3 regions of the Cohnella sp. GCM10020058 genome follow, and region 3 is predicted to be linked to each of the others. Evidence: predicted binding sites of a transcription regulator. Region 3 holds the regulator's gene; each other region holds the start of a gene.

Region 1 (4,166 bases), on a different contig from region 3:
CGACGGCGTCGTTAATGCCAGGTAAGCGAGAAACTCCTCGTCCAGCAGCCGGCGCCTGGCGCCCGGGGCCATGGCGATGCCCGATTCGGCCAGTCTGACGCGTTCTTCCTCGTTCAGAAGACCGTCGTCCTTGATCGCCCTTGGCAAAACGCCCTCGTTCACGCCCAGCAGATACAGGACGGATACGCGGTCCGTGCGCGTACGCTCCGGCGTCCCGATCAGGACGCGGTCGAGCGAAGGCGGCACGACGCCGAGGCGGATCGACTCCAGTCCCGCGTCGATCATGCCCGCGAACAATGCCGGATCCGCCGGCTCGTCCCCCGTCAGCTCCACGAGCTGATCGAGGAGCCCCATCGCGCCGTCCCAAAGCTGACGATGCATGCGGGAACGCAGCGGCTCGCCGGCCAGCTCGTCTTGCCTGCTCCACAGCTCCAGCCGATCCGGCGCGGCCGTTTCTTCCAGCAGCAGGAAAAGCGCGCGGCTTAAGTCGGCCAGCGTCTTGGACCGCTTGAAGCGCGATTCGAATGTCCTAAGCGGCGCGAGCAGCGCATCCCGGGTCGCGCGGATCGCCTGCATCCTAGGCCCGCCTCGCACAGCCCCGTCTTCGTCCTCTTCCTCGGCCTCCAGGTCGCGGGCGGACAACGAATACCAGCTGCGGTCGTCATGCCAGCGCCAGCCGTCGATGCCGGCCGCCAGGACGTAGTTCTCGAGCGCATCGACCGACTCCCGCGCGACGGTGCCGCCCTGCGGATGAAGCAGGTCCGTCTTCGCGCAGCGGAAAAACGCCTCGTAGCGCCAGCCGCCGATCACGCATTCCAGCGCCGAGCGAACGAACTCCACGAGCGGATGCTGCGAACCGCTTGCCTTGCCGTCCAGAAAGTACGGGATGCCGTAATCGTCGAAAACGGAAGCCAGCACCTCGCCGTAATCCGCCAGATTACGAGCGAATACGCTCATCTCGCGCCAGCGCATGCCGTCCTCGCGTACGCGGCGCAGCATGTCTCTCGCCGCCGCCTCGGCTTCGGCTCTCCGGCTGGCCGCCTCGCGGATCGACAAGCCGCAGCGCGGGTGGTCCGGCTGCAGTTGGGCTTCTCCGCCGGACCAGCGATGGCGGCCGTCCATTGCCTGCTCCAGATGCGCCAGCATCGGACAGTCAACAAAGCGCGGCGCCACGGTCGGACGCAATAAAACAGGAGGCTCGAGCTCCGCTCCCGCGGCCTCGGCCGTCGCGCAGAGACGCGCGGACGTGTCCGCGGTCTGATGGAACAGATCCAGCTCGTCCGGGCGTTCGCCGGCTCTATAAGGGCGGTCCACGCAAAGCGCGGCGGATACGCGCGTGCATCGGCTCAGTAGCGCCTCAATGACCGCATATTCCTTGGGCGTAAAGCCGTGGAAGCCGTCCAGCCAAACCTCCGCGTCCTGAAGCAGCGTCGACGCTGGCGCTCCACGGACCAAAAAGTCGAGCGAATCCTCCCCGTCGAGATAATGCCCCGCCAATTCGCGCTCCACGTCCTCGTACAGCAGGGAAAGGTCATGCAGCTTGTCCGACAGCAGGCTTTCTGCGGCAGCGGCCGCCTGCTCCGCGGCGCCGGACGGTCCGCCGCCGTCTTTGCCGCCGCGTCCGGATAGCGGCACGGAGCTGATGGCAAAAGGGTCCGTGCCGTATCGCTTCCATTCCGTGAGCAGCTCGCCGATCCGCTCGGCCAGCCCGGCTCCGCCTGCGCCGCTGCGATACAGCTTAAGCTGCGCCTGACGGCGGACGAGCGCCTTGTGAATCAGCATCGTCTTCCCGTTATCCGCGATCGGAACGACGGCCGCGCCTCCCGTCTCCTGCATGACGCGAAACGCCAGCCGCCTGAAGCTCAGTACCTGCAGGCGCATAAATCCCCGCGAGCCCGGGGCGGAAGCCAGCGCATACTCGGTCTGGAAGGTCGCCTGCTCGGGCACGATCAACAGAAGCGGCGGACCCGCAGGATCCTGCGCGATCCGTTCGGCGATCTCCGTCTTGATCAGATGCGACTTGCCGCTGCCCGAGCGGCCCGCGATCAATCTCAGCTTCATGGCCTGTGCCTCCATTTCCCTTACCGTTTCATACCGTTCCGTTTCATTTCATTCTAGCGATCATTGTACCACACCCGTACCCGCACAGACGTTCGCACCGAAAAAAAACGGGCCGTCCGCTCCGCGCGAAGGCGGGACGGACGGCCGACGATCATGCGATCACAGCTCTTTGCGGCTCCTGACTTCGAAAATGCCGAATTTCAGGTAATGGCCTTCTTCGACGCCGACCAGTTGCGGATGATCGCGCCCGGCGCCGGTCCAGACGATGCGCCGCAGCACCTTGCCCGCATCGCGCGCCGCTTCGAGCAGCGTTTCCATGAACAGCTCGGGCCGGACATGGTAAGAGCAGCTCGCCGTGACCAGATATCCGCCCTCGTTGATCAGCTTCATGGCCTGCAGGTTGATATCCTTGTAGCCGCGGATCGCGCCCGGCACGGCGCGCTTCGTCTTGGCGAACGCCGGCGGATCGAGGATGATGACATCCCATGTGCGCCCCTGCTTGGTCAGCGGCTTGGAGGTGTCGACCTTAGCCGCAGGCTTGCCGCCTTTGGCAGCCCCCTCCGCCGAGCCGGCTCTCGCCGCCCTTTCCTCGCGTCCCTTGACCTGCTCGCGCAAATACTCGAACGCATCGGCGACGACGAATTCGACGCGGTCCTCGAAACCGTTGCGCGCAACGTTCGTCCTCGCGGTATCGATGCCATGCTCCGAAATATCGAGGCACGTGACGCGCTTGGCGCCATACTTGCAGGCGTGAAGCGTGAAGCTGCCTGTATGCGCAAAACACTCCAGCACGGTGGCGCCGTCCCAGTACGGGAACGTGACGATGCTGCCGTTGGCATTTACGGGTACGGGCCTTACGCCCTCTTCGGTGGCGCGCTCCTCGACGGCGATGCCGCTTCGTTTGCCCCAGCCCTTCATCAGCGGCTCGATCGCAGCGCGGTTTTCCCGCTGATCGAAGAAGTAGCCCGTCTTCTGGCCGCCCTCGATATCGACCTGGACGGACAGACCGTTCTCCACGATCTGCAGGTAACGCGGGCAATCGCCGTACAGGACGCCCGTGCGCTCCTCGAGCCCTTCAAGCGTGCGTACGCCGACGTCGCTGCGCTCGTAGACGCCCTTTGGGGCGAACACGCGCACCAGCGCCGGCAACCACGCGTCCCGGGCACGGTCCATGCCAAGCGTCAGCACCTGAACGACGAGAACGCCGTCGAACCGGTCGACGACGAGCCCCGGCAGAAAGTCGGCTTCGCCGAATACGAGCCTGCACGACTCGTCCTCGGGCGCGAACCGCTCGCGGTAGTCCAGGCATGCGCGGAAGCGCGCGTCGAAGAAGGCTTTGTCCATCGCGTCCAGCGGCCCGTAAGCCACGATCCGGATCGCGATCTGCGAAGCGGGGTTCCAGTAGCCGGTCGCCAGAAATTGCCCCCGGTGGTCGCGAACCTCCAGCAGACCGCCCGGCTCGGGCTCGCCTTCGGTACGCTCGATCTCATTGGCAAAAATCCAGGGGTGCCCGAGCTCCAGTCTCGGGCGGCGCGAGCGGTTCAGCACGGCAAAAGGCTTGTTGTCGGTCGGCATGCGCTCATTCCTTTCTCTATCATGTCTTGTACGATTGCCGCATACGATGGTCCAGACGGGACAGGTCGAGCCTGTCTTCCCTGTCGTCCTTGTCGTCCTCGTCGTCCGCGGCTATGTATCCCAAAGGAGAAACGATTGTATGCTGCTATATTTAATCTCGCTGTCGATCGTCGGGTTGGCGCTGCTGCTGTCCGGCATGAAGGTAATGGAGGCCGCGCTCGCAAGCTGGGCCGGAGACCGCATGACGCTCGCCGTCGCGCGCTCCACGTCGACGCCGCTCCGGGGCTTTGCTCTCGGCACGGCATCGAGCGCGCTGCTGCAAAGCGGCACCGCCGTCACGCTGCTCACGATCAGTCTCGTCAACAGCGGCATCCTGCCGTTCGCGCGCTGCTTCGGCATCCTGCTCGGCACCAACGTCGGCACCTGCCTGACGACGGAGCTCATGAGCCTTGCGCTCCACCGCTACGGCTTGCCTCTGCTGGGCGCCGGGACCGGCCTGTGGCTGCTGTCCCTGATGTCCGGGGAGTGGC
Region 2 (4,166 bases), on a different contig from region 3:
TTCGCGGCGGGATGTCTGCCGATTGGTCTCAATACATCATGGCGCCGAGCGGTCCGTCCTCGTCGATGATGTCCTGGATGGCGTAGACGGAGATCGGGAAGTAGGGAAAGCCCCAGGCGTAAGGGACCAGATCGTAGAGCTGAAAATAAATGACGAGCGCTTTGTCCGCGATGTAGTAATCCTGGTCCGGCGCGATCCCCGGATAGGAGGACAGCAGCGGGAGCTTGCGCGCCTTGATCTGGGCTTCGATGAGCGCATTGAGCTTCTTTTCGTAGTCGGCGCCTTTTTTGAACAAGTCTTTAAGCTTGTATGAACGGCCCGTGTCCGCGTCAAAGGTCAGCGACTTTTGAATCGTATTGCCGTGCGCGCCGCCCGTGAACACATAATTAAGCAGCGATAGGCTGAGGACGCCGCGCTGGTTCGTCTTCAACTCGAACGTGCCGTCCATCTCCTGTACGTCGGGAGACGGATAGCCTTGGGTGGACATCAGCGAAGCTTCTTCCCGCTTGATCGCCTCGTTCATAGTCTTGCGGGCTTCCTCGCCCGTGCCGCCCGTAATGACGGGCGTGCTGAGCTTGAGCGGGGGCTTCGCGGTCCGCTCGATCGAGATCGGAAGCATTAAGGTCTGTACGTTCATTTTCATTCCCCTTTGCCTGCGCTAGGCGATTGTCTTCACAGCTTATGCGCCGGGGGAAGTGGGGGTGCCGGGCACGGATGTTGGAGGCGCGGTCCTTTAGTCAGAAAAGCGCCAACTGCACGGGGTGGCACGGCGAAGCGCCGTCTACGCTCGGGAACGGCGAATCGGTCGTCTCCGGGCGAGAGGGCGAGGCTGTTCGTTCAGCGGAGGGAGCGGCGCCCAATGCATATGCGGCATCGCCCTTAGGCACTTCCAGTGCGCCAATCTCGGATAAGCCGTGGCGCTTCATCTGCGCCGCGATTCGGGCGTAGACCGGCCGCCGGTAGCTGTCCGGGAGACGCGCTGAATGCCAGTAAAGCTTGCCGTAAGCTTCGGCGAGCTCGGGGTAGGCCGTACGCAGCACCGAGAAAAACCAGCTTTTGACCTCCGGCGTGGACAGCCGCAGGAACGACGACATCATATGGCGAACGCCGGCGTCTGCGAGCGCTTGGACGAGCGCCTCGGTGTCGGATTCGCCGTCGGTAAGCAGCGGAAGAATCGGCGCAGCAAAGGCGTGGACGCGAACGCCGGCCTCGTTCAGCGTGCGCGCGCATTCGAGACGCCGCGCGGGTGACGGCGTCGACGGCTCAAACGTGCGCCAGATGCGGGCATCCAGCGTATGGATGCTGATGTTCACCGAGGCGCCGGGCAGCTCGCGCAGCAGATCCAGATCCCGCAGCACGAGCGGCGAGCGGGTGGTCATGCTGACGCCTACGCCGAACTCGGCGAGCGTCTCCAGGCATCCGCGCGTCAGCTTGGTCTTGGCCTCGAGCTGCTGGTAAGGGTCTGTCGCGGTGCCGATCGCGACGTGCGACGGAAGCTTGCCCCGCGCGCGCATGCGCTGCAGCTGGGCGCGCAAGATGGCAGGCGCGTCGTCCTTGTAGAAGATCCGATGCTGGAACGTGTCGTCCGCCGCCTCGCCGAGATAGGCGTGTGTGCTTCGCGCGTAGCAGAAGCTGCACCCGTGTTGGCAGCCGCGATACGGGTTGATCGACCAATCGAAGGGCATCGAGTGGGCGGTCACCGCGTTTAGGATCGTCTTGGCCCGCATGGGCAAATATTGAGTCGGATTCATCCTGGGGACCTCCTCCGAGGAAGTGTTTTAAATGAAAGGAGAACGTTTGTTCCTGTTTTAGGATAACAGAATTCGGGAGAGGAGTAAAGAATGGATGGTTACCAGTTGGTCAGTATGGGGAGTGCGGAGATGCGGATTTTTGAAAAAGAACATATGCGAGCGGAGAGGAGGGTTAATTTGCTTTCGAAGGGAAGCACTTGTGTACGGAGTGGGGTATTCCGATGCAAAGTGCTTTCGAGGGGAAGCACTTGTGAGCGGAGTGAGGTGTCCCGACGCAGCGTGCTTTCGATGGAAAGCACTTGTGATCGGAGTGGGGGGTCCCGACGCAGAGTGCTTTCGAGGAAAAGCACTTGCGGCCAGGAGGCTCGCCAGCCCGCAAAGTGCTTCCGGAAGCAAGCCTCTAAGACGTCTTCTGCCCCGATTGGTCGTCCTTGGCGCGATGTGAGGCGAGTCGAATGATCCATCTGAGCAACGGCGGGACGGCGAAGAAAATAAAAAACGTGCGGAAAAGCTGGTATCCCGCCACGGTCGACAGATCCGCGCCGATCTCGTGGGCGACGATGCCCATTTGGTCCATGCCGCCTGGCGCGAGACTGAGCAAGGCTGTGGGCAGCGATAAAGGATGGATCTTGGTCAGCAGGAAGCTCAAGCCGATCGCGCAGACAAGCAAGCCGACTCCGCTCAGCGCCGCGAGCGTTAACGTCCGCAGCTTACGCTCGAGCTGCGCTGGCTTTAGCAGCAGTCCGACGTACGTCCCGATGGCCAGCTGCGCCGCATCGATGATCGGCGCGGGCAGCGAAGGTCCATGCAGGCCGGCCGCCTGAAGCAGCGCCGCACCGAGCGCGGGAGCGAGCAGGAAAGCGGTCGGGAAACGGACTTTGTTGCCCAAGATTGCAAACAACGTGCACACTGCCGCGTAAATCGGAAGCGCCGGCCATAGTCCGGCCCAATCCGTATGCACGCCAGGGGCCGCAACCGCGCCTGCGGCTTCGCCGGCCTGAAAGCCGAAGATCGGGCTGAAGATCAGCAGCGGGATGCAGATCACGATCAACATCAGTCGCACGACTTGGATAATCGTGACAACGGTCAAGTTAACGCCTTTGGTCTCCTCCGCCAAAATGAGTACCTGCGTGAGCCCACCAGGTATGCTGCCCATCAGCGCGGTGAGATAAGGGATTCCGCCTAGCTTCGCAACGACGGCGGCGAGCGTGGCGCACAGCAGGAGCAGCAGCGCGGTCATCAGCAGCATCGTAGGCAGCTGCGCGCCCATCTCCCGCAGCGCGGCGCCGGTGAGCGACAAGCCGATCGTATACCCGACGGCGATCATGCCTGCATTGCGTACGGGACTCGGCCAGTGATACTTGCCCTTCCAAATCGAGGATCCGATCAATGCGCCGATCATCGGCCCGAGAAGCCAGGGCAGCGGCCAGTTCAATACATGCATCAGGGTACCGCCCGCCAGTGCGGTAATCAGCGCGATGAGCCCCCGCGCCGTTCGGCCGGGGGCAGCAGGTGGGACGTTGGATTTCATACGTTTTCCTTTCTTGACGAACGCCGCAGTCGCATCCCGCTCGGCCGGTTCAACCGTTGGCCATTTCTTTCAGCCAAATAACCGCTTGCGTGCGATCGTTCGTCCCGATCTTGTCGTAGATCGTGCTGACGTAATTTTTAACGGTGCCTTCGCTCATAAACAGCTGACCGGCGATCTCGCGGTTCGTTCGTCCCTCGACCATCAGCGCAATAATGCTGAGCTCGCGGTCCGTGAACTTGAGCCCGTCCGTCCGGCCGCGTGCGCGCAAACTCGACGGTTTGCCTGCATGCGGGGAAGAGAGGCGTGCCGCCAGCTTGGCCGCGATCCCGGCGGGCAGCATCATCTCGCCGCGGGACGCGTCGCGAATCGCCTGGAGCAGCTTGTCGCTCTGGATATCCTTGAGCAGGAACCCGACGGCGCCGTTCGCGAGTGCTTCGATAATGTAGTCATCCTCGTCGAAGGTGGTCAGCATGAGAACCCTGACGTCCGGAGCATCCTGCCGGAGCTTTTTGACCGCCTCGATGCCGTTCATCACGGGCATGCGGATGTCCATCAGTACCAGATCCGGCCTGTGACGAATCGCCAGCGCGCAAGCATCTTCGCCATTCTCGGCAGTCCCGACGACCTCCATGTCGTTTTCGAGCTGTATGATCGTCTGCAGGCCATCACGCATGAGCGTCTGGTCGTCGGCGATTAAGATCCTATACACCCGCGTTCACTCCCTTTGAGCCTCATTATAAGGCACATTTCACCCTTATCGAAGCCCCCGCGGGGGGGAATCAAAAAAAACAAAAAAAGGCTTGACTCTGGAGGACGAATTCGGTATTCTGTAAAAGTGCTCGCTGATGTAGCTCAGCTGGTAGAGCAACGCATTCGTAATGCGT
Region 3 (4,166 bases):
CATTGTCATGAAGCTGACCGATCTGACTGCCCGGCAAATACGATATTACGAACAACACGAATTAATTCAACCCGCCCGGACCGCGGGCAATCAGCGGCTTTTTTCGTTTAACGACGTCGAGCGTCTGCTCGAGATCAAGGCGCTGATCGAAAAGGGCGTCAACATCGCCGGCATCAAGCAGGTGATGAACCCGGTCGGAGAGAGCGCGGATGACGGAACGATTATCAACGAGCTGTCCGAGGTCAAGCGACGCGAGATGTCCGAATCTCAGCTTCACCGCATGCTCAAGCAGCAGATCATGTCGGGCAACAAGCGCCCGGGCCAAGTATCGCTCATCCAGGGCGAGCTGTCCCGCTTTTACAAGAACAAGTAGCTGTACCTACAACGACCATACTAGGAGGCTGTCATGAGCTACTCGCGCGAGGATATCATTCGGATTGCCAAGGAAGAGAACGTACGTTTTATTCGTTTGCAATTTACCGATCTGATGGGCATCATCAAAAACGTGGAAATCCCCGTAAGCCAGCTCCAAAAGGCGTTGGACAACAAAATGATGTTCGACGGTTCCTCCATCGAAGGCTACGTTCGGATCGAGGAGTCCGACATGTATCTGTATCCGGATCTCGATACATGGGTCGTTTTCCCGTGGGTCACGGAAGACCGCGTCGCGCGCCTGATCTGCGACGTCTATATGCCTGACGGCACGCCGTTCGCGGGCGATCCGCGCGGCATCTTGAAGCGTGCGCTCGAGGAAGCGGAGGAGCTTGGCTATACGTCGTTTAATGTCGGCCCGGAGCCCGAGTTTTTCCTGTTCCAGACCGACGAGAAGGGCAATCCGACGACAGAGCTTAACGACCAAGGCGGATACTTCGACCTTGCGCCGACCGATCTGGGCGAAAACTGCCGTCGCGATATCGTGCTTATGCTCGAGGAAATGGGCTTCGAGATCGAAGCTTCGCACCACGAGGTCGCACCCGGGCAGCACGAGATCGACTTCAAATATGCGGACGCCATCAAGGCGGCCGACCAAATCCAGACGTTTAAGCTCGTCGTCAAGACGATCGCACGCAAGCACGGACTGCACGCGACGTTTATGCCGAAGCCGCTGTACGGCATGAACGGTTCGGGCATGCACTGCCATCAGTCGCTGTTCAAGGGCTCGGAAAATGCGTTCTACGATGCGAACGACCGTCTGGGCCTCAGCACGGTGGCGCGTCACTATATGGCGGGAATCCTGCAGCATGCGCGGGGCATGGCGGCCATCACGAATCCGACCGTCAATTCGTTCAAGCGGCTCGTTCCCGGCTATGAAGCGCCATGTTATGTCGCCTGGTCGGCGAGCAACCGCAGTCCGATGATCCGTATTCCGGCGTCCCGCGGCCTCAGCACGCGCGTCGAAGTCCGCAATCCGGACCCGGCTGCCAATCCGTACCTGGCGCTTGCAGTCATGCTGAAGGCCGGCCTCGACGGCATTCGCAACAAGACGGCGCTGCCTGCGCCGGTCGACCGCAATATATATGTGATGAGCGAAGAAGAGCGCATCGACGCAGGCATTCCAAGCCTCCCGCTGAATCTTCGCGAAGCATTGTCCGAGATGCTGCGCGATGAGATCGTATGCGATGCGCTCGGCGATCACGCGCTGACGCATTTCTATGAAATGAAGGAAATCGAATACGACATCTATCGCACCCAGGTCCACCAATGGGAGCGGGATCAATATTTGACGACTTATTAATACTCGGCAACAACAAAGAATCCTCGGCGATCGCTTCGCGATCCCGAGGATTCTTTGTTGTTGATGTCGAATGAAGGAATAAAACGATTATCGAATGCTGCGGATTAAACCGATGACTTTGCCCAAAATGCTCACGTTATTCAAGCGCAAGGGCTCCATCGTCGTATTCTCCGGTTGAAGGCGGATGTGGTCGCGCTCCTTGTAGAACGTCTTGACCGTCGCTTCGTCTTCCTCGGTCATGGCGACGACGATATCGCCGTTGGTAGCCGTCTGCTGCTGGCGCACGATAACGTAGTCGCCGCTATGAATGCCGGCGTCGATCATGCTGTCGCCTCTGACGGAGAGCATGAACACCGTCTGCTCGCCGACCATCTGGGCGGGAAGCGGGAAGTATTCCTCGATATTCTCCGTTGCGGTGATCGGCACGCCCGCCGTGACCTTGCCCACAAGCGGAACCTGACGAATGGACTGCGCGAACTGAACGACAGGATCCTGCTCGCCGTCCGTAATCTCGATCGCGCGCGGCTTGGTCGGATCGCGGCGAATGAGGCCTTTCTTTTCGAGACGGTCTAGATGGCCATGCACGGTAGAGCTCGAAGCGAGTCCGACGGCTTCGCCGATCTCGCGCACGGATGGGGGATAACCCTTGTCCTTGACTTCATTCTTAATAAATTCCAATATGGCGGATTGACGGTTGGACATCTTCGACACCTCGAAGCCCTCCTACTGACTTGAAAATTCATATGACAAATTATAACACAGAACCGGAGTTCGTACAAACATTCGTTCTTAGGGAACTTGCGTTCGCAAAATCGTTGACTCAAACATATGTTCGTGGTATTCTCGTATCAGAACAAACGTTTGGGGTGGATGAGATGGTACAAGTACAGCTGCTCGGTTCGGATTCGCTGAAGGCTAATGATTATACATATATGAAGAGGGATAGCGGGGAGGGGCGAGCTTCCGCTTCGACCGCGCGAGTCGAGCGCACGGCATTGGCGATCACTTTTCAATCGATCGTCTCCTTTAAGGGACTGCGGCTGTTTTTGATTCCGATTGTCGCACTGCTGATCTATGCGGGACTGTCCATGATGACTGCATCAGCCGAGCCCGATTCCGTCCGTCCGGCTGCCGCAACGGAAGCGACCGTGACCGTAGACAGCGGAGATACGCTTTGGGCGATTGCCGAGGGTGCCAAGCCTGCCGGCATGAAGACGATCGCGGCCGTGCACCTGATCATGAAGCGCAACGGACTGACGTCATCCACCATTGCTTCCGGTCAACGCTTGGTCCTTCCGGCCAAGCTGTCCGATAAAGTCGAATAGGAACGCACGTTCTTATCCCTTCGATATTCGCATTACGAATCTTTCTTGAATAGACTATCCTTAATCGACCGATGCATATCGGTCTTTTTGCTTTAGCCTCGCCTTGACATTCCCCTTGCGATATTGTCAAATTAGAAGAGGCAACACGGGAGGTGACCCTATGGAATTCGACAAACTGATCGCTCGGATTAACGAGTTGGCACATAAACACAAAACGATCGGATTAACCGAGGAAGAGACTTTGGAGCGACAAAAGCTGCGCAAGCTTTATCTGGACAACTTCAAACGAAACTTCAGGCAACAGCTCGATCAGATCGAGTGGACGGACGAACCGCCCGAAAATACGATCAAGCATTGATACGCCCGTTTGCAGATTCCGATATTTAACGTCGTGAAAGATGGCATGATCGGTCTTATTCATGCGGCAACGCGGCGAAGCCGGCTTAAAGCCGGCTTTGCCTATACATAGGAGGGTATCCAGTGTCACGTTCATGGGAACGCGCCGTACAGCGCAATTCGAAGCAAATCAACAAACGCCGCAAAAAAGAGGGGAAGCAGAGTTTGTCCGCTCCTTCGGTGCAGATCGACCGGTTCAAAGGGCGAAGCTTCATTATGCCTTTCACGCTCGTGCTTCTGATCGTGTTCTATATTCTATTGTTTAAGCCTTGGTCCGCGAGCTTTGAACAGAGCGCCGGCATGTTCTGGGCAACAGTAGGCTGTTATGTGCTGCTCGCCGTATTTTACTTCCTCCGTCGGCCTTATTTAGCCGTCTCGAAGGACAGGCTGGAGACGCGCAAATTTGCGGGATACAAGACCCTTAAGCCGCTCGAGATTCGCAAAATCGTCCAGATGCCTGGCTATATCGTCGTAGAGACGATCAAAGGCGGCAACTGGGTGTTCACCAAGCTGATGAACCGGTATCCGCTGGATGCAATGTCCGTTCGGCTCAAGGAGTTTGCTGGACAGCATCAGATCGAGTGGGAAAACCGTGCTAAATAAGCCACGGACATTCGCTTTTCTATAAGTACGTTTCTACGGTTAAACCAATGATATTCGGGATTTGAACAATCGCGCACGGGAGAGATGGACGTCAGATGAAGATTCAA

What was found. Region 3 encodes LexA, which represses DNA repair genes until DNA is damaged. Its sites were predicted from a motif close to CGAACATATGTTCG; they were not measured.
Region 1: addB (helicase-exonuclease AddAB subunit AddB) is a predicted target of LexA. The motif match lies at 2,143-2,156, and genes of this name have one in related genera.
Region 2: ACFSR7_RS14045 (SPL family radical SAM protein) is a predicted target of LexA. The motif match lies at 1,791-1,804, and genes of this name have one in related genera.

The regions. Positions count from the first base shown of each region.
Region 1 is NZ_JBHUJV010000019.1:224,011-228,176, reverse strand. Features, by position in the region: gene addB (helicase-exonuclease AddAB subunit AddB) at 1-2,061, opposite strand, end outside; gene ACFSR7_RS31640 (class I SAM-dependent rRNA methyltransferase) at 2,221-3,636, opposite strand; gene ACFSR7_RS31635 (Na/Pi symporter) at 3,776-4,166, shown strand, end outside.
Region 2 is NZ_JBHUJV010000008.1:376,604-380,769, forward strand. Features, by position in the region: gene ACFSR7_RS14040 (DUF3298 and DUF4163 domain-containing protein) at 29-637, opposite strand; gene ACFSR7_RS14045 (SPL family radical SAM protein) at 738-1,751, opposite strand; gene ACFSR7_RS14050 (AbrB family transcriptional regulator) at 2,152-3,282, opposite strand; gene ACFSR7_RS14055 (response regulator) at 3,332-3,991, opposite strand; tRNA gene ACFSR7_RS14060 (tRNA-Thr) at 4,124-4,166, shown strand, end outside.
Region 3 is NZ_JBHUJV010000013.1:198,330-202,495, reverse strand. Features, by position in the region: gene ACFSR7_RS22355 (MerR family transcriptional regulator) at 1-373, shown strand, start outside; gene glnA (type I glutamate--ammonia ligase) at 407-1,735, shown strand; gene lexA (transcriptional repressor LexA) at 1,823-2,446, opposite strand; gene ACFSR7_RS22340 (LysM peptidoglycan-binding domain-containing protein) at 2,611-3,060, shown strand; gene ACFSR7_RS22335 (DUF896 domain-containing protein) at 3,221-3,418, shown strand; gene ACFSR7_RS22330 (hypothetical protein) at 3,541-4,059, shown strand; gene ACFSR7_RS22325 (HAD family hydrolase) at 4,155-4,166, shown strand, end outside.